3 regions of the Streptomyces sp. NPDC053755 genome follow, and region 1 is predicted to be linked to each of the others. Evidence: riboswitches for the same ligand, from Rfam matches in the RefSeq annotation. Region 1 holds a riboswitch; each other region holds the start of a gene.
What was found. Region 1 has a riboswitch for cobalamin ahead of cobN (cobaltochelatase subunit CobN). Riboswitches for the same ligand answer to the same signal wherever they lie in the genome.
Positions count from the first base shown of each region.

Region 2: linked by a shared signal. The riboswitch ahead of AB0K65_RS25540 (energy-coupling factor ABC transporter permease) and the one ahead of cobN (cobaltochelatase subunit CobN) in region 1 are both predicted to bind cobalamin.
Region 3: linked by a shared signal. The riboswitch ahead of AB0K65_RS27170 (ABC transporter substrate-binding protein) and the one ahead of cobN (cobaltochelatase subunit CobN) in region 1 are both predicted to bind cobalamin.

Region 1 covers NZ_JBFASK010000001.1:283,510-293,110, reverse strand. Annotated here, with positions in the region: gene AB0K65_RS01290 (serine hydrolase) at 1-520, shown strand, start outside; gene AB0K65_RS01285 (precorrin-2 C(20)-methyltransferase) at 492-1,976, opposite strand; gene AB0K65_RS01280 (precorrin-8X methylmutase) at 1,973-2,608, opposite strand; gene cobG (precorrin-3B synthase) at 2,623-3,972, opposite strand; cobalamin riboswitch at 4,013-4,158, shown strand; gene cobN (cobaltochelatase subunit CobN) at 4,193-7,810, shown strand; gene abc-f (ribosomal protection-like ABC-F family protein) at 7,827-9,416, opposite strand; gene AB0K65_RS01260 (nucleoside hydrolase) at 9,567-9,601, opposite strand, start outside.
Region 2 covers NZ_JBFASK010000031.1:42,039-51,639, reverse strand. Annotated here, with positions in the region: gene AB0K65_RS25560 (ALF repeat-containing protein) at 1-2,345, shown strand, start outside; gene dhaK (dihydroxyacetone kinase subunit DhaK) at 2,631-3,623, shown strand; gene dhaL (dihydroxyacetone kinase subunit DhaL) at 3,785-4,360, shown strand; gene AB0K65_RS25545 (PTS fructose transporter subunit IIA) at 4,357-4,764, shown strand; cobalamin riboswitch at 4,808-5,048, shown strand; gene AB0K65_RS25540 (energy-coupling factor ABC transporter permease) at 5,077-5,775, shown strand; gene AB0K65_RS25535 (energy-coupling factor ABC transporter substrate-binding protein) at 5,775-6,116, shown strand; gene cbiQ (cobalt ECF transporter T component CbiQ) at 6,123-6,872, shown strand; gene AB0K65_RS25525 (ATP-binding cassette domain-containing protein) at 6,869-7,714, shown strand; gene AB0K65_RS25520 (NADPH-dependent 2,4-dienoyl-CoA reductase) at 8,137-9,601, shown strand, end outside.
Region 3 covers NZ_JBFASK010000036.1:32,237-41,837, forward strand. Annotated here, with positions in the region: gene AB0K65_RS27135 (aminopeptidase P family protein) at 165-1,535, shown strand; gene AB0K65_RS27140 (DUF6215 domain-containing protein) at 1,602-2,351, opposite strand; partial or broken gene AB0K65_RS27145 (potassium transporter TrkA) at 2,583-2,852, shown strand; partial or broken gene AB0K65_RS27150 (cation:proton antiporter) at 2,867-3,137, shown strand; gene AB0K65_RS27155 (hypothetical protein) at 3,202-3,666, opposite strand; gene AB0K65_RS27160 (hypothetical protein) at 3,755-5,074, opposite strand; gene AB0K65_RS27165 (methyltransferase domain-containing protein) at 5,215-5,853, opposite strand; cobalamin riboswitch at 5,997-6,180, shown strand; gene AB0K65_RS27170 (ABC transporter substrate-binding protein) at 6,327-7,310, shown strand; gene AB0K65_RS27175 (iron ABC transporter permease) at 7,328-8,485, shown strand; gene AB0K65_RS27180 (ABC transporter ATP-binding protein) at 8,482-9,291, shown strand; gene AB0K65_RS27185 (hypothetical protein) at 9,419-9,601, opposite strand, start outside.

The DNA.
Region 1 (9,601 bases):
CGCGCACACGAACGTCACGATGCTGCCCGGCGAGCGGCTCGGCATCGTCGTCCTGACCAACACCGCACCGGTCGGCGTCGCCGACGCCGTCGCCCTCGACTTCTTCGACATCGCGCAGACCGGCGAGGTCAGCCGCGACTGGATCCCGCTCGTCGACGCGCTGTACCAGCAGGAGGCGGACGCGGGCCGTTCGAAGACCGACTACGCCCACCCGCCGTCCGGTGCCGCGCCCGCGAAGGCGCCGGAGACCTACGCGGGCACGTACGGGAACGACTACTACGGCCGGGCCGAGGTCGTCGCCGGCGCCGACGGCGCCCTGACGCTCCGTCTGGGGCCGGAGCCCCAGACGTACCGGCTCACCCACTACGCCGGCGACACGTTCAGCTTCCCCACCGCCGGCGAGAACGCCGTCGGGCTCACCGGGGTCACCTTCACCCCGGACGGCAGGTCCTTCACCGTCGAGTACCTGAACACGGAGGGCCTGGGGACCTTCACCCGTAGCGGCGGGGCGTCCAGGTGATGGTCCGGCCGTCGCCGCGCTCGACGGCCCGGGTCTGCGAGGAGCCGATCAGCAGCAGCGTGCGCATGTCGACCTCCGACGGCTCCAGCGTCTTCAGGGTCACCACCCGCACCGACTGCTCGGGCCCGCCCACGTCCCGCGCCACGACCACCGGCGTCTCGGGCGAGCGGAGTTCGAGCAGCAGGTCACGGGCGGCCGCCACCTGGTGCGTACGGGACTTCGACCCCGGGTTGTAGAGGGCGAGGACCAGGTCCGCCCCCGCCGCGGCGCGCAGTCGTTCGGCGATGACGTCCCAGGGCTTGAGGCGGTCGGACAGGGAGATCGTGGCGTAGTCGTGGCCCAGCGGGGCGCCCGCCGCCGCGGCCGCCGCGTTGGCCGCGGTGACCCCGGGCAGGACGCGCACGGGCACGTCCGCGTAGCGCGGTTCGGACGCCACCTCCAGGACCGCCGTGGCCATCGCGAAGACGCCCGGATCGCCGCCGGAGACGACCGCGACCCGCCGCCCGCGCCGCGCCAGGTCGAGGGCGAACTCGGCCCGCTCGGACTCGACCTTGTTGTCGGACCCGTGGCGCCGCTGGCCCGGCCGCAGGACCGGCACCCGGTCGACGTAGGTGGTGTAGCCGACCAGGTCGTCGGCGTTGACCAGCGCGCCGCGCGACTCCGGCGTCAGCCAGGGCGCGCCCGCCGGGCCGGTGCCGACGACGACGACCTCGCCCCGTTCGCGTACGGGCGCCTCCTGATCGATGCGGGAGGGCAGCACGGCCACCGAGAAGTAGGGGACCGAGGCCGGGTCGACCTCGGCCAGCGTCGCCGTCCGCTCGCCGGCCATGAACGCCCGCTCGACGTATCGCGCGTCGTCGAGCCGGCCGGCCCGCTCCAGGGCGCGCCGCACGGTCGGGAAGGTCCGCCCCAGCTTCATCACGACCGCCGAGTCGGTGCCCGCGAGCCGGGCCGTCAGCTCGTCCTCCGGCAGCGTGCCGGGGATGATCGTCAGGACCTCCTCCGCCTCGCACAGCGGCTCGCCGAGCCGGGCGGCGGCGGCGCTCACCGAGGTCACGCCGGGGATGACCGTCGTGTCGTAGCGGTGTGCAAGACGCTTGTGCATGTGCTGGTACGAGCCGTAGAAGAGCGGGTCCCCCTCGGCGAGGACGGCGACCGTGCGGCCCGCGTCCAGGTGGGCGGCGAGCCGTGCCGACGCCTCTTCGTAGAAGTCGTCGAGCGCGCCCCGGTAGCCGCCGGGATGGTCGGTGGTCTCCACGGTGAGCGGGTACATCAGCCGCTCCTCGACGTGGTCCTCGCGGATGTGCTCGGCCGCGATGGAGCGGGCGATGGACCGGCCGTGGCGGGCCGAGTGGTACGCGATCACGTCGGCGGCCGCGATGGCCCTCACGGCGGCGACGGTCATCAGGTTCGGGTCGCCGGGGCCGAGCCCGACCCCGTACAGCTTGCCGCTCATGCCTGGATCTCCGCCTCGGTCGCGATCGCGTTGACGGCGGCGGCCGTCATGGCGCTGCCGCCGCGCCGTCCCCGGACGACGAGGTGGTCGACGCCGGAGGCGTGCGCGGCCAGCGCGTCCTTGGACTCGGCGGCGCCGATGAAGCCGACCGGTATGCCGAGGACGGCCGCCGGGCGGCCGGCGCCCTGCTCGATCATCTCCAGGAGGCGGAAGAGGGCGGTGGGCGCGTTGCCGATGGCGACGACCGAGCCTTCGAGGCGGTCGCGCCACAGCTCCAGGGCCGCCGCGCTGCGGGTCGTGCCGAGTTCGGCGGCGAGGGCGGGCACGGAGGGGTCGGAGAGGGTGCAGACCACGTCGTTGTCGGCGGGCAGCCGCTTGCGGGTCACCCCGCTGGCCACCATCTGCGCGTCGCAGAGGATCGGCGCGCCGGCGCGCAGGGCGGCGCGGGCGCGCGAGACGACCTCGGGCGAGTAGGCGAGGTCACGGACGAGGTCGACCATGCCGCAGGCGTGGATCATCCGGACCGCGACCTGGCTGACGTCGGCGGGCAGACCCGCGAGATCCGCCTCGGCGCGGATCGTGGCAAAGGACTGGCGGTAGATCTCCGCGCCGTCCTTCTCGTAGTCGAACATCCTGTTGCTCTCGCTCATCTCGTGGTGGGTGTACGGGCTGTCGCCACAGCGGCCGCCAGTTGCGTTCTCGGGGTGGGGACGCCGTCGACCTCGTACGTTCCGTCGCCGGTGGCGACGACGTCGACCCAGGTGCCCTTGGGGTGGCCGCAGCGCCGTGCGCAGCCGGAGAAGTGGACGGGGAGCCCGCCCGCGCCGTGGCCGGGGGTCGCGTCCGCCCGGACGTCGGCGAGCGACTTGGCGCACCCGGGCCGTCCGGTGCACGCGCCCACGCCGAGCCACGGGGAGCCGGCGCGGGTGATCAGTCCGGCCTCGGCGAGGGCGTCGAGCCGCGCCCCGGCGGCCGCGCGGTCGGCGAGGCCGGTCACGACGGCTCCGCGCCACGGAGTGAGCCGCAGCTCGCCGTCGTCGCCGTCGTCGGGAGCGAGGGCGCGCAGCTGCGCGGAGGTGAGGCGGCCGAGCGGGACGGCGACGGCGACGGCGTGCTTCCCGGTCAGGGGGTGGGCGTGGACGCCGGGGAGCGGGGCCGCGCCGCCGCTGTCCGGACCCGCCGCGCCGGGAGCGTCCGGCCCCACGGGTGCGGCCGGGACGCCCGCGCGGTCGAGCGCGGCCGCGAGGTCCGGCGCGACGCCCTCGGGGAGTTCGCGCACACGCCAGGCGCCCGTGCCGGCCTCGCGGGCGGCGGCCAGGAAGGCGTCGGCGGCCGCGAGGGCGGCGCGGGGCGCGTCGGCGGCCGCGACCCGGAAGACCCGGCACCCGGCGACCCGCAGCAGCGCGCCGGATCCGGAGGCCCGTGACGAGGTCGCGGGCGGCGCGGAGAGGGCGGAGGAGTGCCCGGACGTTGAGAACAACGTCACATCCGCGCCGAGTCCGCCGACGTCGTCGCGCCCGTCGTCCAGGGCGAAGAGAAAACGACCGGAAAGCGCCGTCGTCCAGTCCCGCGAGCACAGCAGGGCGTCCAGCTCGCGCGCCCACAACTGCACGTCCTGGCAGCCGTTTCCGTCGACTCCGGCCAGGGGTGAGGCGACGATGTTCCGGACGCGCTCGTGGGTCACGGAGGGCAGCAGTCCGGCCGGGGCCAGCAGCCCGGCGAGGGCCGCCCCGCAGTCCTCGCCGAGGCCGCGCAGCTCCACGTTCCCCCGTGAGGTGACGCTGATCCGGCCGTCGCCCAGCTCGTCCGCGGCCAGGGCCAGACACCGCACCTGACGTGCCGTCAACTTTCCCGCGGGCAGGCGCAATCGCGCCAGGCGGCCGTCGTCGGCGGGGTGCAGTCGCAGCGCCCCGGGGCAGGCATCGCCACGGTCCCGTATGAGAGGTTCGCCCTGGTTGGGCGTTGTGGGTGGGGTGGGCGGCATGGCGGCGAGCATACCCACGAGGATCCGGCCGACCCTTCGGGCCGCCGCGCGCAGGATCTACTATGCAGACGGCATGGGGTCCCAGGACCCCGGGGAGGAAGCCCGGTGAGATTCCGGCGCGGTCCCGCCACTGTGAGCCCGTCCCGGAAACGGGGGCCGGGTGAGTCAGGAACTCCCGCCGTCCACACGACCACCCGGGGCGCGGACAACCCCGAGGAAGGCCTGCGCTCGCATGCGAATTCTGTTGCTGTCGCACTCCGACACCGACCTGCTCAGCGCCCGCGCGGCCGGCGGCCCGGTCGCCTACCGGTTCGCCAACCCCTCCCGCCTCGGCCTCGACGAGCTGCCGGGCCTCCTCGACGACACCGACCTCGTCGTCGTCCGCCTCCTCGGCGGGCTGCGCGCGTGGGAGGACGGACTGGACGCCCTCCTCGCCGAGGGCCAGGCCCGTCCCGTGGTCGTCCTCAGCGGCGAACAGGCCCCCGACGCGCAGCTCATGGAGGCCTCCACGGTCCCCATCGGCGTGGCCACCGAGGCCCACGCCTACCTGGCGCACGGCGGCCCGGACAACCTGGAGCAGCTCGCCCGGTTCCTCGCCGACACCGTGCTGCTCACCGGCCACGGCTTCGAGGCCCCGGCCGCCGCCCCCACCTGGGGGCCCCTGGAGCGCGAGCCGGGGAACGCCGACGGCCCCACGGTCGCCGTGCTCTACTACCGCGCCCACCACATGAGCGGAAACACCGCCTTCATCGGCGCCCTGTGCGACGCCCTCGAGGACGCCGGCGCCCGCCCGCTCCCGCTGTACGTCGCCTCCCTGCGCGCTCCCGAGCCCGAGCTGCTCGACCGGCTGCGCGGCGCCGACGCGATCGTCACCACCGTCCTCGCGGCCGGCGGCACCAAGCCCGCCGAGGCCCAGGCGGGCGGGGACGAGGAGGCCTGGGACGCCGGCGCGCTCGCCGCCCTCGACGTGCCGATCCTCCAGGCGCTCTGCCTCACCGGCTCGCGCGCGGCCTGGGAGGAGAGCGACGAGGGGCTCTCCCCGCTGGACGCCGCCGGCCAGGTCGCCGTCCCCGAGTTCGACGGCCGGCTGATCACCGTCCCGTTCTCCTTCAAGGAGATCGACGAGGACGGCCTGCCCGCGTACGTCGCCGACGCCGAGCGCGCGGCCCGCGTCGCCGGGATCGCCGTCCGCCACGCCCGCCTGCGGCACATCCCGAACGCCGAGAAGAAGCTCGCCCTGGTCCTCTCCGCGTACCCGACCAAGCACTCCCGGATCGGCAACGCGGTCGGTCTCGACACCCCCGCCTCCGCCGTGGCGCTGCTGCGGCGCCTGCGCGAGGAGGGGTACGACTTCGGGCCCGAGGACGAGATCCCCGGTCTGGTCTCCGGCGACGGCGACGAGCTGATCTACGCCCTGATCGAGGCCGGCGGCCACGACCGGGACTGGCTGACGGAGGAGCAGCTCGCCCGCAACCCCGTCCGCATCCCGGCGGCCGACTACAAGCGCTGGTACGCGACCCTGCCCGAGGAGCTGCGCCGCCACGTCGAGGAGCACTGGGGCCCGGCGCCCGGCGAGATGTTCCTGGACCGCTCCCGCAACCCGGAGGGCGACATCGTCCTCGCGGCCCTGCGGCGCGGGAACCTGCTGATCCTCATCCAGCCGCCGCGCGGCTTCGGCGAGAACCCGATCGCGATCTACCACGATCCCGATCTTCCGCCGTCCCACCACTACCTCGCCGCCTACCGCTGGATCGCCGCCCGCGCCGAGGACGGCGGCTTCGGGGCGGACGCGATGGTCCACCTCGGCAAGCACGGCAACCTCGAGTGGCTGCCCGGCAAGAACGCCGGCCTCTCCGCCGCCTGCGGCCCGGACGCCGCTCTCGGCGACCTCCCGCTGGTCTACCCCTTCCTGGTCAACGACCCGGGGGAGGGCACCCAGGCCAAGCGGCGGGTGCACGCCACGCTCGTCGACCACCTGGTGCCGCCGATGGCCCGCGCCGACTCCTACGGCGACATCGCGCGCCTGGAGCAGCTGCTCGACGAGTACGCGCAGATCTCCTCCATGGACCCCTCGAAGCTGCCGGCGATCCGCGCCCAGATCTGGACGCTGATCCAGGCCGCCAAGCTCGACCACGACCTGGGGATGGAGGACCGGCCCGACGACGACGGCTTCGACGACTTCCTGCTGCACGTCGACGGCTGGCTCTGCGAGGTCAAGGACGCGCAGATCAGGGACGGTCTGCACGTGCTCGGCGGGGCGCCGAAGGGCGAGGCGCGGGTCAACCTCGTGCTGTCGATCCTGCGCGCCCGGCAGATCTGGGGCGGCACGCAGGCGCTCCCCGGCCTCCGCGAGGCCCTGGGGCTCGACGAGTCGGCCGCGACGCTGCGGACCGCGGACGAGGCGGAGGAGAAGGCCAGGGAGCTGGTCGAGGCGCTGGAGGCCGCGGACTGGTCCGTGGACGCCGTCGCCGGGATCGCCGGCGGATACGGCCCCGAGGTCGCGGACGTCCTGCGCTTCGCCTGCGAGCAGGTCGTGCCCCGGCTCGCCGGCACCACGAACGAACTCACGCACGCCGTACACGCGTTGAACGGCGGCTTCGTACCGGCCGGGCCGTCGGGCTCGCCGCTGCGCGGACTGGTCAACGTGCTGCCGACCGGCCGGAACTTCTACTCCGTCGACCCCAAGGCCGTCCCCTCCCGCCTCGCGTGGGAGACCGGTCAGGCGCTCGCCGACTCCCTCCTGGAGCGCTACCGCACCGACAACGGCACCTGGCCGACCTCGGTCGGTCTCTCCCTGTGGGGCACGAGCGCCATGCGCACGGCCGGCGACGACGTGGCGGAGGCGCTGGCGCTGCTGGGCGTCCGGCCGCTGTGGGACGAGGCGTCCCGGCGCGTCAACGGCCTGGAGCCGATCCCGCTCGCCGAGCTGGGCCGCCCCCGCATCGACGTCACCCTGCGGATCTCCGGTTTCTTCCGCGACGCGTTCCCGCACGTCATCGGTCTCCTGGACGACGCCGTCCGGCTCGCGGCCGCCCTCGACGAGCCGGCCGACGCCAACTACGTACGGGCGCACGCCCAGGCCGACCTGGCCGAGCACGGCGACGAGCGGCGCGCCACGACCCGTATCTTCGGCTCCCGCCCCGGCACGTACGGCGCGGGGATCCTCCAGCTGATCGACTCGCGCGACTGGCGCACGGACGCGGACCTCGCCGAGGTCTACACCGTGTGGGGCGGCTACGCCTACGGCCGCGGTCTCGAAGGCCGCCCGGCCCGGGCGGAGATGGAGACGGCGTACAAGCGGATCGCCGTGGCGGCGAAGAACACCGACACGCGTGAGCACGACATCGCCGACTCCGACGACTACTTCCAGTACCACGGCGGCATGGTGGCGACCGTCCGCGCGCTGAAGGGCACGGCCCCCGAGGCGTACATCGGCGACTCCACCCGCCCCGAGACGGTCCGCACCCGCACCCTGGTGGAGGAGACCTCCCGCGTCTTCCGGGCCCGTGTGGTCAACCCGAAGTGGATCGAGGCGATGCGCCGCCACGGCTACAAGGGCGCCTTCGAACTCGCGGCGACCGTCGACTACCTCTTCGGCTACGACGCCACGACCGGCGTGGTCGCCGACTGGATGTACGACAAGCTCACCGAGACGTACGTCCTGGACCCGGAGAACCAGGCCTTCCTCAAGGACGCCAACCCCTGGGCGCTGCACGGCATCGCGGAGCGCCTCCTGGAGGCGGAGTCCCGCGGCATGTGGGAGAAGCCGGACCCGCAGGTCCTGGCGGCGCTGCGCGAGGTGTTCCTGGAGACCGAGGGCGACCTGGAGGACGACGGCACCGAGGACTGACGTCCCGGGCCGCCGCTCACGCCGGACACCGGGCGGCGGCCCACGGCGTCAGTTCCAGACGCCGCCCCCGGAAACCCTCCCGGAGGCGGCGGTCGTGGGTGACGATCACCAGCGTGCCCGGGTACACGGCCAGGGCCGCGTCGAGCTCCTCCACCAGGCCGGGGGAGAGGTGGTTGGTCGGTTCGTCGAGGAGGAGCAGGTCCGCCGGGCGGGTGACCAGGTGGGCGAGTTCCAGACGGCGGCGCCCGCCGGCCGACAGGTGCCGGACCTCGGTGGTGAGGTCCTTCGCCGTGAAGAGCCCCAGGGCGAGCAGTTCCTCGGCACGGTCCGCGCCGAAGGACTCCGCCACCGTGCGGGGGGCGTCGGGCACGTCGGGCGGGTCCTGGCGCAGCATGCCGACCCGGCGCGGGGCCGTCACCGACCCGCCGTCCGGGAGGAGTTCGCCCGCGAGGAGCCGGAGCAGCGTGGTCTTGCCCGCGCCGTTCGGTCCGGTGACGAGCAGCCGTTCCCCGGCGTCCAGGTGCAGGGAGTCCAGGCGCAGGCGCCCCTCCACCCGTACGCCGGTCAGGTCGACCGCCGCCGCCTCCCCCTCCACCCGCGCCGTGAAGCGCAGCGGCTCCGGAGGCGCGGCCACCGGGTGGTCGGTGAGCCGCTGGAGCCGTTCCCGCGCCGCGCGGATGCGGCTCATCGCACCGTGCGCCCGTGACCGGGCCCGGAAAGCCCCCGCTCCGCTGAAGGAGGCCGGTGCCTTGCGCGGGATCGCGGAGAAGCGGTCGATGTGGGTGTCCGCGAGCGCCGAGTGGCGCGCCAGCTCGGCCCGCCAGTCCTCGTACTCCTTCTCCCAGCGCGCCCGTTCGGCGGCCCGGCCGGCCAGGTAGCCGGTGTAGCCGTTGCCGTACCGCCGCAGGCGACGCCGCTCGTGGTCGACCTCCAGGACGGTCGTGGTGACCCGGTCGAGGAAGACCCGGTCGTGGGTGACGGCGACGACCGTGCCCCGGTGGGCGCGCAGCCGCTCCTCCAGCCAGGCGACGGCCTCGTCGTCGAGGTCGTTGGTCGGCTCGTCGAGCAGCAGCAGTTCGGGGTCGGCGGCGAGCGTCGCGGCGAGCGCGAGCCGTGAGCGCTGCCCGCCGGAGAGGGTGGCGAGCCGGCGTTCGCGGTCGAGCGGGGCGGATTCCCCGAGCTGCCGGAGCGTCGTCTCGACCCGCCGGTCGGCGTCCCGGCCGCCGCGCGCCTCGTAGGCGGCGAGCAGCTCCGCGTACCCGTCGAGGTCGCCCGTGCGCGCCAGGGCGGCCTCGGCCGTCCTGATCCGGCGCTCCAGGTCCCGTACGCCGGCGAGCGCGAGGCCGACCGCGTCGCCGACGCGTGCGGTGCCGGGCAGGTCCAGGGTCTGGGCGAGGTGTCCGGTGCCACCGGGGGACTCGACGGCGACGGTGCCGTTGTCGGGGGTCTCCAGGCCGGCGAGGAGCCGCAGGAGGGTGGACTTCCCGGAGCCGTTGTCGCCGACGACGCCGACGCGTTCGCCGGCGCGGACGGAGAGGGAGACCCGGTCGAGGACGAGCCGGTCGTCGTAGCGCTTGACGACGTCGGTGAGGAGGACACGGAACAAGGGCGATTCCTTCGTTCGACGGCGAGGCCTGATCAAGACGAGACGTATCGTCTTGTCGATGCCCCGACTCTAGGTCAGTACGCGCTTTTTCGCAAGACGTTGCGTCTCGTCTCGGGTCCGGAGCCCCGTCGGGCGGGTCGCGGCGGTCTCTCAGCGGTCGCCCAGGACCCGCACGGCCTCGATCA
Region 2 (9,601 bases), on a different contig from region 1:
ACGCGGGATCCGCCGCCGCCCGCGCCTACCAGGCCGCCATCGCCGCTTCCAGGGACGCGACCCAGTCGGGCTGGGCCAAGGAAGCCGCCGTCGCCGCCCGGAACGCCGCGGCCAGGGCGCGCGACGCGGCCGCGGCCGCCGACCACGCCGCCAACGCCTCGCGGGCCTCTGCGGGAGCGGGGGCCGCCGCCGCGTCCGCGGCACGGAACGCCGCGGCCGCCGCCAAGGCCTCGACGGATGCCGCCGCGGCGTCGGGCGCCGCCCAGTCGCAGGCCGCGGAGGCCAAGCGGCAGGCGCAGATCGCCTCCACGAACGCCACGATCGCCACCAACGCCGCCGGCACGGCGCAGGCTCTGGCCAACGCGTCGGCGGCGGCCGCCCGGACCGCGCGCGACGCCGCCAACAGCGCGGCCGCGCATGCCGAGAAGGCCGCGGACGCCGCCGAGTGGGCCGTGCAGTACGCGGGCCAGGCCGTGGACTACGCCAACAAGTCCACGCAGTTCGCCAACGAGGCCACCACGGCCGCGAACAACGCCACCGAAGCGGTCGTCAAGGCGGTCGAGGTGGAGAAGGCCGCGCGCGAGGCCGAGTGGCAGCGGCTGGACGAGGACATGCAGCGCGCGATCGAGGAGGTCCGCCTTCTCGCGCAGATCGAGGCCGAGGAGAGGGCCGAGACGGAGCGGAAGCGGACCCAGGCGGAGCAGACCGTCCAGGCCACGAAGGACCTCGTCGCCCAGGCCGAGGCCGCGCTGAAGGCCGGGGACGCCACCGGCGCCGCCGCGCTCGGGCGCAAGGCCGCCCTCGCCCTGATGGAGTCCAAGGGCAGCTGGTCCCAGGAGGCCGCCCGGTTCGCCCTGGCGGGCACGGACTCCGAGGTGCACGCGTGGATCGAGGTCGACCGCCGGATCGCTCAGCGGCAGGACGACCGGGAGACCACCCTCTACATCGCCAGGACCTCTCCCCCGGCGGTCGCCTTCGCCGCGACCGCGGCGCTGGAGAGCACCGACCCGGATGCCGTGGCGACGTTCCTCGCCACCGGAGCGATGCAGGCCGCCGCGACGGACAACCGCGTCGCGGTCAACCGCGTCCTGGCCGAGAATCCCGGGCGCGCGGTGACGGCGGCGGCGCACGCGGCGCTGGACGCCGGGACCGCGCAGGCGCTGTACGACTTCCTCGCCGTGGAGCTCGAGAAGGCGCTGCGCGAGGACGACGCGGTGGCCACCTCCACCCTCCTGCACACCGGTGGGAACTACACCAAGGCCCATGCCCAGGTCGCGATGGAGGGCCCGGCGTGGATGCGTCGCAACTTCGTCGCCACGGCGCAGTACGACTCCGCCGAGCTCGATCACGACTCCTCCTCGCACATCGCCGCCATGCAGGGCGCGATCGCCGCGGCGGCCAAGATCGCGCACAAGGCGCAGGAGGACGCCGCCCGTGCCCAGGAGGCGGCGGCCAAGGCCCGAAACGCGGCCGCCGAGGCGTTGCAGTGGGCCGACAGGGCCCAGCAGTCTGCGGCGCAGGCGGCTACCGCGGCGCAGCAGGCGAACGTACTGGCGAACAACGCCGAGCAGTCCGCGAAGGAGGCGCAGGCCTCCGCCGACAAGGCCAGGTACGCGGCCTCCAACGCGCGCATCGCCGCACGCTCGGCGAACTTCGCGGCCAGCCGTGCGCTCGCCTCGGCCCGCAGCGCGATCGCGTCCGCCAACTCCGCTCAGGCCTCGGCCGCCCGCGCCCGTGCCTCGGAGTGGCAGGCCAACCAGAACGCCGAGGCCGCGGCGACGGCCGCGAGCCAGGCCTGGCAGATCGAGGGCGAGAAGCGAAAGGCCGAGGTCGCCGCGAGGGCCCGGGAGGCCGCCGTCGAGGCCCAGGCGGCCAAGCAGGCCGGGGTCAACCAGTGCAACGTCGCCGACTACGACTCCGTCAAGAGCGAACCGGAGTTGGGCAGCGCGAAGTGGTGGGCCGAGTACACCCACTCGGCCGCCGTGGTCGCCGGCTTCGCGGGCGTCGGCGTGGGGCTCATCGGTATCGGCGTCGGCCTCTTCCACCCTCCGGCCGGCGCGCTCATCGTGGCCGCGGGCTTCGGGATCGGTGTCGGCGCCGCCATCCTCGACGTGACCAGCGCGGTCTTCTACGGGGTCGGCTACGGCTGGAAGAGCAAGGAGTTCAAGAAGCAGGCCGCGATCGCGGGTCTGAGCGCCCTGATGCTCGGCCAGTCCCGGTGGATCCACGGCGCCGCGCACCTCTCCAAGAAGGGCGCCCACGCGCTCCACGAGGTCTCCCAGGTGGCGCAGGAGGCGGTGTCGCCGATCGTCAGCTGGCTGAGCGGCAAGAAGAAGAAGCACTGACGCTCCGAGCGCGGGCGGCGGCTCGCGCGGAAGGCGCCTGATCCGGCACGTGCCCGGGTCAGGCGCCTTTCCGGCATGCCCGGCACCCGGTTTCCGGGAAGGACACGGCACCGCGCCCGGTCACGGGAGACGGGACGCGGGTCGTCCCCCGGGGTGGTGCGGCGACGGGCCTCGGAGGCAGGCACGAGGCGGTACGGCAGGTGATGGGGGCCGCGCGCCTGGGGAAGGGTGACGGGGGAAGGACACAGCCGGAACCGCACCGTCGAGCGCTGCCAGGAGAGAGCCATGAGAATGCTGATCAACGTCCCGGAGACCGTGGTCGCCGACGCGCTGCGGGGCATGGCGGCCGCGCATCCCGAGCTCGTCGTGGACGTCGAGAACCGTGTGGTCCTGCGGCGGGACGCGCCGGTCGCCGGGCAGGTCGCCCTGGTGTCCGGGGGCGGGTCCGGGCACGAGCCGTTGCACGCGGGTTTCGTGGGGCCGGGGATGCTGGCGGCGGCGTGCCCGGGCGAGGTCTTCACGTCACCCGTGCCGGACCAGATGGTGCGGGCCGCCGCCGCGGTGGACAGCGGGGCGGGGGTGCTGTTCGTCGTCAAGAACTACACCGGGGACGTGCTCAACTTCGAGATGGCCGCCGAGCTCGCCGAGGACGAGGGCATCCAGGTCGCCCGGGTCCTGGTCGACGACGACGTGGCCGTGACGGACGGCCTCTCCACCGCCGGGCGGCGCGGGACGGGTGCGACGCTCTTCGTGGAGAAGATCGCGGGAGCCGCCGCCGAGGAGGGCGCTCCGCTGGAGCGCGTCGAGGCCCTCGCCCGGCGGGTGAACGGGCGGTCGCGCTCCTTCGGCGTGGCGCTGAGCTCCTGCACGACACCCGCGAAGGGCAGCCCCACCTTCGACCTGCCGCAGGGCGAGCTGGAGTTGGGGATCGGCATCCACGGCGAGCCGGGGCGGGAGCGGCGCGCGATGATGACCTCGCGGGAGATCGCGGACTTCGCCGTCGATGCCGTACTGGACGACCTGCGGCCGTCGGGTCCCGTCCTCGCGCTGGTCAACGGCATGGGGGCCACGCCGCTGCTCGAGCTGTACGGGTTCAACGCCGAGGTGCAGCGGGTGCTCGGCGAGCGCCGGATCCCGGTCGCCCGGACCCTCGTCGGGAACTACGTGACCTCCCTCGACATGGCCGGCTGCTCGGTGACGCTCTGCGAGGCCGACGAGGAACTGCTACGCCTGTGGGACGCGCCCGTGCGGACGGCTGCCCTGCGCTGGGGCCGGTGAGAAGGAGAGTGCCCGAAGTGACCGGACCGACCGAGCCGACCGCTGGACCCGTACCGAACGCACCGACCGGCCCCGGCAGCGCCGCCGCGGCACGCGCGTCGGCCGACGCCGCCCGACCGCCGGCGGCCCACGGGGCCGACGCGCTCGACGCCGCGTTCTTCCTGCAGTGGCTGGCGATCGCCGCGGCCGCCGTCGACCGGGAGGCGGACCGACTGACCGATCTCGACTCCGCGATCGGCGACGCCGACCACGGAGCCAACCTCAGGCGGGGTTTCGCCGCCGTGACGGACCTCCTGGAGAAGGAACCCCCCGCGACGCCGGGAGGCGTGCTCACCACCGCGGGGCGACAGCTGATCTCCACCGTCGGCGGCGCCTCGGGGCCGCTGTACGGGACGCTCCTGCGCCGTACCGGCAAGGCGCTCGGCGAGGCCCCGACCGTGACGCGCGAGGCGTTCGCCGAAGCGCTGGCGGCCGGGGTCGCCGCCGTCGCGCAGCTCGGTGGGGCGCACGTCGGCGACAAGACGATGCTGGACGCGCTCGTCCCGGCGGCCGAGGCCCTGCGCGAGTCCTTCGAGGCGGCCCGGACGGCGGCCGAGGAGGGCGCGCTGGCCACCGTGCCCCTCCGGGCGCGCAAAGGCCGCGCCGGCTATCTGGGCGAGCGCTCGATCGGGCACCAGGACCCGGGTGCCGCCTCGTCCGCGCTGCTGGTCGCCGCCCTCGCGGAGGTGGCCCCGTGACCGGCGGCCGGGTCGGCATCGTCCTCGTCTCGCACAGCGCCGCCGTGGCCTCGGCCGTCGCCGAACTCGCCAGGGGACTCTCCGGTGGCGGCGCCACCGCGCCGATCCTGCCCGCAGGAGGGACCCCGGACGGCGGTCTCGGCACCAGCTCCGCGCTGATCGCCGAGGCCGCGAAGGCGGTCGACCAGGGCGCCGGTGTCGCCCTGCTGGTCGACCTGGGCAGCGCCGTGCTGACCGTCAAGGCGCTCCTCGCCGACGGCGACGAACTTCCGGAGGGGGCGCGGCTCGTGGACGCGCCCTTCGTCGAGGGGGCGATCGCCGCGCTCGTCACGGCCACGGCCGGCGGGGATCTGGCCGCCGTGGAGGCGGCGGCCGCGGAGGCGTACACGTACCGAAAGGAGTGAGAGAGGGCGCGAGAGACTCGTCACACACCGTCCGCACGGGCCTCCGTGTTGTGATGCGCCTGGTCAACCCACTAATGTCACAGCGCCTTGGTGTACGGGAAACCGGTGCGGTACCGGTGCGGCCCTCGCCACTGTGATCGGGAAGTCCGGCTCCACCCTCTGGGGGGCAAGACCCTTCAGGGGAGCCACTGCACCACCGCGGGAGACCGTTGCGGTGTGGGAAGGCGGAGCCGCGACGGCATGACCCGTCAGCCAGGAGACCGGCCAAGGTGCGTTGTCCATCCACGAGGTGCTGGAGAGGGTCTCCCGATCATGCATATAGCCGAGGGCTATCTACCCCCCGTGCACGCGGCCGCCTGGGGCGTCGCGTCCGCCCCCTTCGTCGTCCACGGCGTCCGTGCCCTGACCCGCGAGGTCAAGGCCAATCCCGAGTCCACCCTGCTGCTGGGTGCGTCCGGTGCGTTCACCTTCGTTCTGTCCGCTCTCAAGCTCCCCTCGGTGACGGGGAGTTGCTCCCACCCCACCGGCACGGGGCTGGGGGCGATCCTGTTCCGGCCGCCGGTGATGGCGGTCCTCGGCACGATCACCCTGCTGTTCCAGGCCCTGCTGCTCGCGCACGGCGGGCTCACCACGCTCGGCGCCAACGTCTTCTCGATGGCGATCGTCGGACCCTGGGCCGGGTACGGGGTGTACCGGCTGCTGCGGCGGTTCGACGTGCCGCTGATGGTGAGCGTCTTCTTCGGAGCGTTCGTCGCCGACCTGTCCACGTACTGCGTTACCAGCGTGCAGCTCGCGCTGGCCTTCCCGGACCCGGGAAGCGGCGTCGTGGGCGCGCTCGCCAAGTTCGGCTCCATCTTCGCCGTCACGCAGTTGCCGCTGGCGGTCAGCGAGGGCCTGCTGACGGTGCTCGTGATGCGGCTGCTGACGCAGTCGAGCAAGAGCGACCTGACCCGGCTCGGGGTGCTGCTCCCGGGCGACCGGAAGACCGAGAAGGCGGAGGCGAGCGCGTGATGAGCCGTAACGCGAAGATCAACACGCTGCTGCTGCTCGTCGTGGCCGCCCTGGCCGTGCTCCCGCTGGTGCTGGGGCTCGGGGACCACAAGGAGGAGCCCTTCGCCGGGGCCGACGGCGAGGCGGAGGCGGCGATCACGGAGATCGCTCCCGACTACGAGCCGTGGTTCAGCCCGCTCTACGAGCCCCCGTCCGGCGAGATCGAGTCGGCGCTGTTCTCGCTCCAGGCCGCCCTCGGCGCCGGTGTCCTCGCCTACTACTTCGGGCTGCGCAAGGGCCGCAGGCAGGGCGAGGCCCGGGCCGGGGCCAAGCCGCCGGCGACGCCGTCCGGCGACGAGTAGGCGCGGATGCTGCCGATCGACGCGGCGGCGCACAGCAGTCGCTGGCGCCGCCGTCATCCGTGCGAGAAGGCGGCTCTGGGTTTCGGCCTGACGCTGTGCGCGGTGTGCCTGCCGCCGTGGCCGGGGGCCGTGCTCGTCGCCGCGGCCACCCTCTCGGTGCTCCTCGGTCCGGCCGGTGTCCCGGGACGCCGGCTGTGGCGGGCGTTCCGCGTTCCGCTGGGCTTCTGCGTGACGGGCGCGGTTCCGCTGCTGTTCGAGGTGGGCGGTCCGCGCGGTGTCGTCGCCCTGGCACCGGACGGTCCCGCGCACGCGGGCGAGCTGCTGCTGCGGACCGCGGCCGCCTCCCTGGGGGTGCTGCTGTTCGCGTTCACCACGCCCGTCTCGGACGTGCTTCCCCGGCTGGTCCGGGCGGGGGTGCCGGCCCCCGTCGTGGACGTCGCCCTGGTGATGTACCGGATCAGCTTCCTGCTCCTCGACGCGATGGCGAAGATCCGCCAGGCGCAGACGGCCCGACTGGGGCTGACCACGCGGGCGGCGACCTGGCGCTCGCTCGCCGGACTCGGGGCGACGGCGTTCGTGCGCAGCTTCGACCGGGCGCAGCGCCTGCAGACCGGGCTGGCGGGGCGCGGGTACGACGGGACCCTGCGGGTCCTGGTGCCCGCCGCCCCCGTCTCGCGCCGCTTCCTGGCGGCTACGGCCGGGCTGCTCGTCGGTCTCGTCGCGCTCACCCTCGTACTGGAAAGGTCCCTGCCGTGAGTCTTCGTTCCCCTGTCGTGGAGCTGGTGAGGGCGGGCTTCGCCTACGAGGACGGGCCCGCGGTCCTCGACGGGATCGACTTCGCCGTGCCGGAGGGGCGGTCGCTGGCCCTGCTCGGCAGGAACGGCAGCGGCAAGACGACGCTGCTGCGCCTGCTCAGCGGTGGTCTGCGGTGCGCGAGCGGCGCCCTGCGGCTGGACGGCGAGGAGGTGTCGTACGACCGCAAGGGGCTGACCCGGCTGCGGACGACGGTCCAGCTGGTCGTGCAGGACCCGGACGACCAGCTGTTCGCGGCCTCGGTGGGTCAGGACGTGTCGTTCGGGCCGATGAACCTGGGGCTGCCGGAGGAGGAGGTACGGCTCCGGGTGCGCGAGGCCCTGGAGGCGCTGGACATCGCGGCCCTGGAGGACCGGCCGACGCATCTGCTGTCGTACGGGCAGCGCAAGCGGGCGGCGATCGCGGGAGCGGTGGCGATGCGTCCGCGCGTGCTGATCATGGACGAGCCGACGGCCGGGCTTGATCCGCACGGTCAGGAGCGGCTGCTCGACGTGCTGGTGCGGCTGCGGGACGCGGGGACGACGGTGGTCATGGCGACCCATGACGTGGATCTGGCCCTGCGCTGGGCGGACGAGGCGGCGGTCCTCGCCCCGGACGGCCTGCGGACCGGGCCGGTGACCGACCTCCTCGCGGACGACGCGCTGCTCTCCTCGGCACGGCTCCGCCGGCCGTGGGGCATGGCCGTCGCCCGGCTGCTGCGCGCCCACGGCCTGCTGTCCGCCGACGCCGACGGTCCCCGCACGGCGGAGGAGCTGGACGCCTGGGCGGGGGCGGGCAGGCCGTAGCGGGCGGACGCCGACCGAGCCGGGGCTGAGCGGGACGGGCGCCCGTCCGAGCGCCTCAGCGGGCGGGGGGACCGGTACGGGTCCCACCCCGCCCGCCGCCCGTGTGCGGCGGCCGGCACGGGGTCGTGTCCGTCCACCCCTGGCGGTGGGGACCCGGAGCCCTTCCGCCCGCGGCCGGCCCGCACCGGCCCCCGTCCGTCGCTGGGGGACCCGCCCGCGGGCCATCCGTCCGTGGGGCGGGGCGGGTGGACTCCGTCCGTTCGTGGGGGCGGGGCGGGTCGGCTCCCCCAGTCCGTGGGGCGGGCCGGGTCCGTGCCCGGACGTAGCGCAGATCACGCCCCCACCGTTATGCAACTTGTTGCACAAGTCGCCTCGGGTCGTCTACAACAGGGCGTGACGATCCTGCGCGAGGAGGCGCCCCGATGGCCCCGACCACCCCGTACCCGCACCTGCTGAGCCCGCTCGACCTCGGCTTCACCACCCTTCCCAACCGGGTGCTCATGGGGTCCATGCACGTCGGGCTCGAGGAGACCGAGAACGGCTTCGCGCGGATGGCCGCCTTCTACGCCGAGCGTGCCCGCGGCGGAGTCGGCCTCATCGTGACCGGCGGCATCGCCCCGAACGAGGCCGGTCGCCCCTGGGACGGCGGCGCCAAGCTCAGCACCGACGAGGAGGTCGCCGAGCACCGGCTCATCACCGACGCCGTGCACGAGGCCGGCGGCAGGATCGCGATGCAGATCCTGCACTTCGGGCGGTACGCCTACCACCCCGCCCTCGTCGCGCCCAGCCCGATCCAGGCGCCGATCAGCCCCTTCGTACCGAACGAGCTGACCGATGCCGAGGTCGAGCAGACGATCGAGGACTACGCCCGCTGCGCCGAGCTGGCCAAGGCCGCCGGATACGACGGCGTCGAGGTCATGGGCTCCGAGGGCTACCTCATCAACGAGTTCATCGCGGCCGCCACCAACCGGCGCACCGACCGGTGGGGCGGCCCTTACGAGAACCGGGTCCGCTTCCCCCTGGAGATCGTCCGACGCATCCGCGAGCGCGTCGGCGAGGACTTCATCCTCGTCTACCGGCTCTCGATGCTCGACCTCGTCCCCGGCGGCTCGACGCTGGAGGAGGTCGTCGCGCTCGCCAAGGAGATCGAGGCGGCCGGCGCCACCATCATCAACACGGGCATCGGCTGGCACGAGGCCCGCATCCCCACCATCGCCACCTCCGTGCCCCGCGGCGCCTACACCTGGGTCACCAAGAAGCTGATGGGGGCGGTGAGCATCCCCCTCGTCACCAGCAACCGCATCAACACCCCCGAGGTAGCCGAGCAGATCCTCGCCGAGGGACGCGCGGACATCGTCTCCATGGCCCGGCCGTTCCTCGCGGACCCCGACTTCGTCGCCAAGGCCGCGGCCGACCGCGCCGACACGATCAACACCTGCATCGGCTGCAACCAGGCCTGCCTCGACCACACGTTCAGCCTCAAGATCACCTCCTGCCTGGTGAACCCGCGCGCCTGCCACGAGACCGAACTGGTCCTCTCCCCCACCCGCCGGGCCAAGCGGATCGCCGTCGTCGGCGCGGGGCCCGCCGGGCTCGCCTGCGCGGTCTCGGCCGCCGAGCGGGGACACACGGTCACCCTGTTCGACAGCGCCGCCGAGATCGGCGGTCAGCTGAACGTCGCCAAGCGAGTGCCGGGCAAGGAGGAGTTCAACGAGACGCTCCGCTACTTCCGCGTCCAGCTCGACGCCCGGGGCGTCGACGTCAGGCTGGACACCACGGCCACGCCCGACCTCCTCGCCGCGTACGACGAGGTGGTCGTCGCCACCGGCGTCACCCCGCGCACCCCCGAGATCCCGGGCATCGACCACCCCAGCGTCGTCAGCTACC
Region 3 (9,601 bases), on a different contig from region 1:
GGGGAAGTGGTGCGCTGGACGCGGCGACGGACGCGTCAACCGCCGCGTGCCGCACGGAGGTTGACGGAGAGGAACATGCCGCGATGTGAGCTGTAACATAGTAATGTGAAATTGCACTGACAAGCCCTGTGCGCCCACCAGTTCGCTTCTTCACGAGGAGCCCCGTGACCGACTCCCCCGCGCGCCTGCACATCGGCAGCCACGACCTGCAGGTGTCTCCCGATCTGTCCCGCTTCATGGGTGACGGCTGGTCGCCCTCGCCGCTGCCCGCGTCCGCCCGGGTGCCGGCACACGACTCCACCCCCGGCCGGCGTGCCCGGCTCTCGGCGCGCTTCCCCGGGGAACGGCTGATCGTCCCGGCCGGGGAGCTGACGGTGCGCTCCAACGACTGCGACCACCGCTTCCGTCCGCACAGCGCGTACGCGTGGCTGACCGGCCTGACGGGCGAGGACCAGGCGGGACACGTCCTGGTGCTGGAACCGGTCGGTCCGCAACGCCACGAGGCGGTGCTGTACCTGCGCCCCCGGTCGCCCCGCGCGGAAGGCGAGGACGCGTTCTTCCGGGACCGCAGGTACGGGGAGTTCTGGGTCGGCCGCCGCCCCGACCTCGCGGAGGCGGAACGGCTCACGGGCCTGCGCTGCGCCCACCTGGACACCCTGGGCTCCCCGCCCGGCCGCAGGGCCTCGGAGGACGCCGAACTGGACTGCGCCCTCTCCGAGTTGCGCCTGGTGAAGGATGCCTGGGAGGTCGGGCAGCTGCAGCTCGCCGTCGACCACACCACGGCGGGTTTCGAGGACGTCGTACGGGCGCTGCCGCGCGCGCTGGCGCACACCCGCGGTGAGCGGTGGATCGAGGGGGTGTTCGGCCTGCGGGCCCGGGCGGAGGGCAACGGCACCGGCTACGACACCATCGCGGCGTCGGGCGCCCACGCGTGCGTCCTGCACTGGATACGCAACGACGGCCGGCTCGACCGGAACGACCTCCTGCTCCTCGACGCCGGGGTGGAGACCGACACCCTCTACACGGCCGACGTCACCCGTACCCTCCCCCTGTCCGGGCGCTTCTCACCGGTCCAGCGCGAGGTGTACGAACTGGTGCTGGCCGCCCAGGAGGCGGGTATCGCGGCCCTGCGGCCGGGGGCCGGCTTCCGGGACTTCCACCGGGCCGCGATGCGGGTGATCGCGGAAGGGCTGGCCGCGTGGGGCGTCCTGAAGAGCGCCGAAGGCGACCTGCACCGCAGGTACACCCTGTGCGGCAGCGGCCACATGCTGGGGCTCGACGTCCACGACTGCGCGAAGGCGCGGGCCGAGACCTACACCGACGGCGTCCTGGAGGAAGGCCACGTCCTGACCGTCGAGCCGGGCCTCTACCTCCAGCCGGACGACGAGACCCTGCCGGCGCAACTGCGCGGCATCGGCGTCCGCATCGAGGACGACCTCGTCGTCACGGCGACGGGCGCCCGCCTGATGTCGGGCGCCCTGCCGCGCACGGTGGCGGGCATCGAGGAGTGGATGGGGAACCTGCTGGAGGGCTGATCCACGGCCGAGGGCTGATCCACGGCCGACCCCTTTACGCGCCGACGGATCGGGACGGCGGGCCGCTCACCCGTGAGCGGCCCACCCCGGCACCGTCGGCAGTACCTTCTCCGCGACACGGACCAGTACCGCGTCGCTCGGCACCGCGCCGTCCGAACGCCACAGCGACAACTCGAAGCTGTCGCCGCCGTCCTGCGGACTCCGGGCCACGGAGAGGACTCCGACGGGCACTCCCGGGCCGCTGTCCGCGTCGCTTCCGTCGAGGCGGAAGCTGATCCTGAGCGTGTGGTCCCAGTAGAGCACCGCCGGTCGGCCCAGGACCGTCCGCTCCTGGGCGCCGGCTCCCAGCAGGGCCGCGGATCCGGCCACGGGCAGACGGTCGTAGGTGGCCGACAGCGACACGGTGTAGGTCGCGAACTCGACCTGGGCGGAGGGGAGGGCGATCTCCTCGCCGGCGAGGCGGACGGAGCCGTCACCGCCACTGGCGCTCGTCGCCGTCTCCGTCGGCGTGCCCAGGAGGGCGGCGAGGTCGGAGCGGTGCAGCGCCGCGCACAGCTCCGCCCCCGAGACGCGCCGGGGCTGCCGGGCCCGGGTCTTCGCCGACGCCCGGCCGGCGTCCCCCGACGCCTGGCCCGCCCCTCCCGACTCCCCGTCCGCACACGTCACGGGCCGCACGGCGGCGTCGTTCGCGGACGCGTTCTCCCACACGTGCCCCACACCCACGGCGAGGGCCAGCACGGCCACCATTCCCAGGGCCATGACGGCCTGCCCCCACGCGCCCGCGCCTCTCGGAAGCGCGTCGATGTCCTCGGCCATGTCCCCCACCCGCCGTGATTCCCGCCGTGGTTCCCCGCCACGTGCCCGCGGACCTTAACCCGTGATCATCCGGCGCACCAAGGCCTTTCCGGCACGGCGCCGCTCCGGCCCTCCGCGACCTTCCTCCCACGTGCCCGGGATGCGGGCGGATCCCCGGCCCTCAGGGTGGCGACGGGGGGGCGGAGCCGCGCCTTCCGCGCCACTACGACACCACTGACCTGGGGGTTCTCCGTGCCCGCTCCTCGCCTCAGCCGGACCCCGCTACCCGGTTTCGGGGTCCGCTACGACCTCACCACCCGCGAGCACCGGCGCCTTTCGGTGATCGCCCACCGCGACGGCGCACGGACGCTCGACGCGCACCGCAGGACGATCCGGACGAGTGCGCGCTGTCCGTGAAGACCGACCGGTCGTGAGGCGGAGGCCCCGGTCGACGCGCTGATGCCCGCGCACCACAGCCCCAACCTGCCGTCCACCACCGGCCTCGGGCTGGTGACGGAACGGACGCGCCCACCCCGGTGGCCCGGGGCGAGTTCTCCATCGTGATCGCGGGCCTGGCCGTGACGGCGGGCATTCGAGCCCGCGCTCGGCCCCCTGGCCACCGCGTACGCTCTCGTCCTGGTCATCCTCGGCCCGCTCACGCCCCGCTACACCGGACCGGTCGCCACCTACCTCACCGGGCGCCGCCGCGGGAGCACCCCCGGCCCTACGCCGACGCCGGACCGGGCCCAGACCCTCTCGGAGGCGCTGGAGCCGGTGGACGACGCGGGACCCGTCGGCAGGACATGAGCGAGCGACGGACCGGAAGCGCGGGGTGAGGCACGCGGATCCGGTCCGTCGTCGTCCCGCTCGGTCAGAGGAGGACGGAAGAGAAGCTGTCCAGCTGGATCCAGGTGACCTTGTTGGTCGTCTGCGGCCCGAAGACCGTCACGACGCCCAGGGTGTTGGCCTCGACGCGGACGGCGTTGACGCCCTGGTAGTTGTTGCGGGGGCAGATCCCGCGGGTCAGCTTCGGCGGGCGGATCGTGGCGGGCAGGGTGCCCAGCTGGGCGTCGCCGGTGAAGGAGCAGGTGACCGTGCCGCGCAGTTGCAGGTACTCGGTGCCCGCGAGCCGGATGACCCGTGCCTGCGCGGGCGCCTCGGCCACGACGCCCGGGGCGAGCGTGAGGTCCGTCCAGTCGACCAGGAGCTGACACCCTTCCGGTACGTCCGCCGCGGCGGCGGGTGAGGCGGACAGCAGCGGGGTGCCGACGGCGACGGCCGGGGCGGCCAGCACCGCTCCGAGCAGGGAACGGCGGCTGGTGGTGGGGCGGTTCATGCGCGATCCTCCGGATCGGGTAGGACGGGGCGGCGAGGGGGCGGGGCGGCGACGGCCCGGGGCCGTGGGCGACCGGGACGGCGTGCCGTCATCGCCAGGCGACCGAGACGCCGTCGAGGTCGATCCACGTGATGGCGTTGTCGGCGGTGGCGCCGTACGCCCAGAGCGCGCCGTGGACGTCCGCCTCGACGCGGCAGACGCAGCGCCCGTGGAAGTTGTTCCGCGGCACGTTCTGGCGGGCCGGCCGGGTGGGGCGCAGCCGGTGCGGCAGCGTGGCGACCTTGCCGTCCGCCGTCAGGCCGGGAAAGCAGGTCAGGGTGCCGCGCAGCTGGAGGTGGGTGGTGCCGGCCATGGCGATCAGGCGGCCGCGCGGGCGCTGGGCGCCCGGGGCGGTCCCGGCTTCGAGGACGAGGTCCTCCCAGTCCGACAGCACCTTGATCCCGTCCACGGCCGGCCTGGTCGGGTACCAGCCGATCGTGACGTCGCGGGCGAACTCGCTGCCCGGCGTGGTGTTGCTGAACCCGAACAGCAGGCGTGTCTCCCCCGTCGCCGGGTCGACCTCGACGGCGAGCCCCTCGGGTTCCCGCCGCGTGAGGCCGTCGGCGCCCGTGACCACCTGCCGGTCGAGCCGCTGTCCCGTCGTCCACGAGTACGAGGTGAGGAACGTGATCCCCGGGAACTCGCTGGGAAGGGCCGGGTCCTTGTCCTTGTCGTACGGCGCCCACTGGTACACGTACAGGACGTCACCGAGGCTCGCGAACCCCTGGAAGGTGAGCTTCGGCTCCAGCGGGTAGGGCGACGGCACCGCGGGGGTGGTGTCCTCTCCGGCGGGCACCGTGAACGTCGGGCCCACCGGTGCCCAGTCGCCGGCGGCGGCGCCGGTCAGGTCGTAGCGCGTGAAGCGGCGCTCGCCGCCCTGGTGGTACATCACCGTCAGGAGGCCGTTCACCGGGTCGGTCGAAGGCCCGGTGCCGGCGGTGCTGCCGGGCGCGGTGAACTTCCGCTCCTGCGGGATCGCGGCTCCGTCGAGCACCGCCCCGTCCTCGAACCGGAACCGCGTGACGGCCTTGCCGAAGGCCGTGCCCCCGCTCGTGACATGGAGCGGGCCGACCTCGGTCCAGACGTGGCTGTCGGCGCCGACCGGTTCCACGCCCATGGCGAGACCGTGCCCGAAGCCCTTCAGCTGCATCGAGCCCGTACGCACTCCGGTCTGCCGGTCGATGCGGTTGAGGTACATGTTGCCCGCCGACGCCGTGGCCGAGCTCTCCACCTGGAGCACGAAGACGTGCCCGTTGACGGTGTCCGTCGCGATGGCCTGCGGAGCCGGGTTCTTCACCAGGTCCACGGTCTGGAGCAGCCTGCCCGTCACGCCGGACAGGTCGATGCCGTTGGTGTCCGTGTACGCCATGTTCCCTCCCCTGGGTCCTGTCCGGACCCGACCCGTCATGATCACACAGGTGTGCGAGGGGCCGAGCCGCCCCTCGCGACGGCGCGCGAGCCGGGGTGGGGAGGGCCGCACCGACCGGGCGGCTGGTCAGGCGGCTCGTTTCAGGCGGTACGGGTCAGCCGCCACACGTTGTCCACCCGGGTTCCGGACCTGCCGTCGGGCGAGGACAGGGCGCGCTCCACACCCTCCAGGGTGTCCACCCGCCAGGGGTGCGACAGGTCGAGCATCGCGAGCACGCCTTCGAGCGTGGGGAAATCGGCGTCGAACGGGTACTCGTGCTCCTCCATCCAGGAGGGCCACGCGGCGTGCATCGCGATGAGGAGGGTGCCGCCCGGCGCGACCGCTTCGGCGGCCGACCTGAGCACGCCCTCCTGGTCCAGGGCGACGGGCGACTGGAGGAACTGGGCGCTCACCAGACCGAACTCGCCCTTGGGGAAGGTCACTCCGAGTTCGTGCCGCTCGAAGGCCACGCGGTCGGCGAGACCCGCCTCGGCGGCGTGGGCCGCCGCCCGCTCGAGGGCGGTGGCGGAGATGTCCACGCCGGTCACCCGCCATCCGCGCGAGGCCAGCCACAGCACGTCACCTCCCTCACCGCAGCCCAGGTCCAGGGCGGTGCCCGGCTCCAGGCCGGCCGCCTCACGGACGAGGAGCGGGTTCGGGTCGCCGCTCCAGACGCGGGCGCTGGTGCTGTAGCGCTCTTCCCAGAACTCCGTCGGATCGGTGGGCTGCGAGGTCGGCATGAAGGCTCCTTCGGGATGGTCGCGCAGTGCCGGCGGCACCTGGGCCCAGAGTCGCCAAGGCGCGGAAAAACGTCAAACATGCTTGCCGATTCGGCAACTACGCGGCGGGGCCCGGGGCGTGCCCGCTTCCGTTCCGCTCGCGCGGAACCGTAGGATCACCTGGTCATCACCGCGACGGGAGACAGGAAGCCGGTGCGAATCCGGCACGGTCCCGCCACTGTGACCGGGGAGTGCACCCGTCGAGACGCCACTGAGCGCACGCGTGGGAAGGCTGGGGTGTACGCCGATCCGGGAGTCAGGAAACTGGCCTGTCGCGGGCCCGATCCGAGGAGCGCGGACTCCCCAGGAGGCTTTTCTTGTACCCCAGCACGTCCCGCGTGCCCGGCACGCCCCTCATCTCCGGGGCGCCTCGTACGCCCGGCACATGCCCCACCCCGCGCCGGCGTCCGGCCGCCCGTCCGCGACGCCGCTCCGTGCGCGCCGCGGCCCTGGCCCTCGCCCTGTCGGGAGTCCTGCTCACCGGCTGCGGCACCTCGCCGTCCACGGCCTCCGGCCCGAAGGGCCCCGCACCGGCCGCCAAGGGCTTCCCCGTCACCGTCGACAACTGCGGTACGCGCACCACGTACGACAAGCCACCCTCCCGGGTGGTGACGATCCACCAGCACCCCGCGGAGCTGATGCTGGCCCTCGGGCTGAAGAACCGGATGGTCGGCACGGCGTTCCCCGACTCGGACGTCCTGCCCGCTTTCCGGAAGGACTTCGCGGCGATCCCGGAACTGGCCAGGAAGGAGCCGTCGTTCGAGTCCGTCCTCGACGCGGAACCGGACTTCGTCTACGGCGGCTACGCCAGCGCGTTCTCCGAGAACGAGGGACGCTCGCGGAAGGCGTTCGCCGACGCCGGCATCGACACCTATCTCAACCGCGAGTACTGCGGGAAGAAGAAGGTGTCGATGACGGACACGTACGACGAGATCCGCGCGATCGGCTCGCTCTTCGGCGTTCCGGAGCGCGCCGACGCGCTGGTGGCCGACCTCCGGGGCCGCGTCGCGAAGACGACGGAGGCCGTCGAGGGCGCGCCCTCCGTCCCCGTCTTCGTGTACGACAGCGGCGACAAGTCCGCGTTCACCGCGGGGGGCAAGAGCCTCGGCACCGAGGTCATCCGGCTCGCCGGAGGCGCCAACGTCTTCGCCGACCTGGACGACGTCTTCGGTGACGTCTCCTGGGAACAGGTCGTCGCCCGCAAGCCGGAGGTCATCGCCATCTACGACTACGCGGGGGCGGACAGCGTCGAGCGGAAGAAGGAGTTCCTGCTGTCACAGCCGGCCCTCGCCGAGGTGCCGGCGGTACGGAACAAGCGCTTCGTGGTGCTGCCGCTGACCGCGACCCTGGTCGGGGTCCGCGCGCCGTACGCGGTGGAGGACCTCGCCCGCGGGCTGCATCCCGAGCGCTTCCGGTGACGGCCCCGGCCGACGCCGTGTCCGCCGCCGATTCCGTCCCCGTCTCCCCCGGCGCCCCCGCCCGGCCCGCGGATCCAGGCGCCCCGGGCGCCTCCGCGCGGGGCACGGCCCCGCACCGGGGGGCCGGGGCCCGCCGCCGCGCCTTCCCGGTCGCCCTCGCCGTCCTGGCGGTCGTGCTCCTGGCGTCGATGACGGCCGGCATGGCCGTCGGCTCGGTGCACGTGCCTCCCGGCCAGGTCTGGGGCATCGTGACGCACGCCCTCTTCGCCGACTGGTCGGAGCCCACCTGGTCGTCGGCGCGCGAGACCATCGTGCTCGACGTGCGGGCCCCGCGCGTGCTGCTGGGGGCGGTGACGGGCGCCGGGCTCGCGGTGGTGGGAACCGCCATGCAGGCCCTCGTGCGCAATCCCCTCGCGGAGCCGTACCTCCTGGGGGTGTCCTCGGGCGCCTCGCTGGGCGCCGTCGCGGTGATCGTCTTCGGGGTGAGCCTCTTCGGACCGGTCTCCCTGTCGGCCGCCGCGTTCGCCGGCGCCCTGCTGACCCTCCTGCTCGTGTACACCACGGCCCGGTCCGGCGGCCGGATCACCTCGGTGCGCCTGGTGCTGTCGGGGGTGGCGTTCGCCTCCGTCCTCACGGCGGTCATGGACGTCCTGCTGCTGACCAGCGACCGGGGCAACGAGGCACGGGCCGTCCTCGCCTGGACCCTCGGGGGGCTGGGCGGTGTCCAGTGGGGCACCCTGTGGCTGCCGGGCGCCGCGCTCGCGCTGGGCATCGCGGTCCTGCTGACGCGGGCCCGTTCGCTGAACCTGCTGCTGGCGGGTGAGGAGGCGGCCGCGACGATGGGACTCGACGTGGCCCGGTTCCGGGCCCGCACATTCGTGCTGCTCTCGCTGGTCACCGGGGTCCTGGTGGCGGCCGCCGGGCCGATCGGGTTCGTGGGGCTGATGATGCCGCACACCGTGCGGCTCTTCGTCGGCGGCGACCACCGCCGGGTGCTGCCGACGGCAGCCCTGGGCGGAGCCGTGTTCCTGGTCTGGGCGGACATCGCGGCGCGGACGATCGCGGCGCCGATGGAGATTCCCGTCGGTGTCCTCACGGCGCTGTGCGGGGGCCCGTTCTTCCTGTGGCTCATGCGCCGGGACGCCCGGCGCACGGCCGACCGGGGAGCGCCGTGACGGCGGCCGAACTCGTCGTCGAGGGCGTCACGCTCGCGGCGGGGGCGCGCCGGCTCGTACGGGACGTCTCGCTGACCGCCCGGCCCGGCGAGGTGATCGGCCTCGTCGGGCCCAACGGCAGTGGCAAGTCCAGCCTCCTGCGGGCCGTCTACCGCGTGCTGCGCCCGGAGGGCGGGAGCGTGCGGGTGGACGGCACGGAGGTCCGGTCGATGCCGGTCCGGCGGCTCGCCCGAACGCTGGCCGCCGTGGTGCAGGAGAGCGGTGCGGACTTCGACCTGACCGTGCGGGACGTGGTCTCCATGGGACGCACGCCGCACAAGCGGCTCTTCGACGGCGACACCGGGGAGGACGCCCGGATCGTCGGGTCGGCGCTGGAATCGGTGGACGCCGCCGAACTGGCCGACCGCTCCTTCGACCGGCTGTCCGGCGGCGAACGCCAGCGCGTGCTCATCGCCCGCGCACTGGCCCAGCAGCCCGCCCTGCTGGTCATGGACGAGCCGACCAACCACCTGGACATCCGCCACCAGCTGGAGGTGCTGGGTCTCGTGCGCCGGCTCCCGGCCACGGTCCTGGTCGCCCTCCACGACCTGAACCTCGCCGCCTTCTACTGCGACCGCCTCTACGTCCTGCGTGAGGGAGCGGTCACCGCCACGGGCACGCCCGCGGAGGTGCTCACCCCGGACCTGCTGCGGCGGGTGTACGGGGTGACGGCCGAGGTCACCGTCCACCCGCGCACGGGAGCGCCGCAGGTGACCTTCCTGCCCGGGGAGGCCGACCTGCCCGCCCCTGCGTCGGAGCGGCGCTGAGCAGGGCGTCGCCGTCCCGTGGGCGATCCGCAGCGCCACGACCGCCGCCGCACCCGCCGCGGCTCCGCACCCGGGGCGCCGGGCGTGCGTCCCGGCCGACGCCGGGACGCACGGCACCCCGGGCCGGTCAGGTGAGCTTGAAGAAGAGTGTGTCCTGGGTGTACCAGTCGACGTTCTTCGTGGCCGTCTGCCACTCGTCGTGCTCGAAGTCCAGCTTCTCTATCAGTTCCCGGACGTCGTAGCGGAAGTCCGGGTCCATCCGGTCCAGGACCGAGCGGTAGGCGTCGGCGGCCGCCTTGGTCTTCGCCAG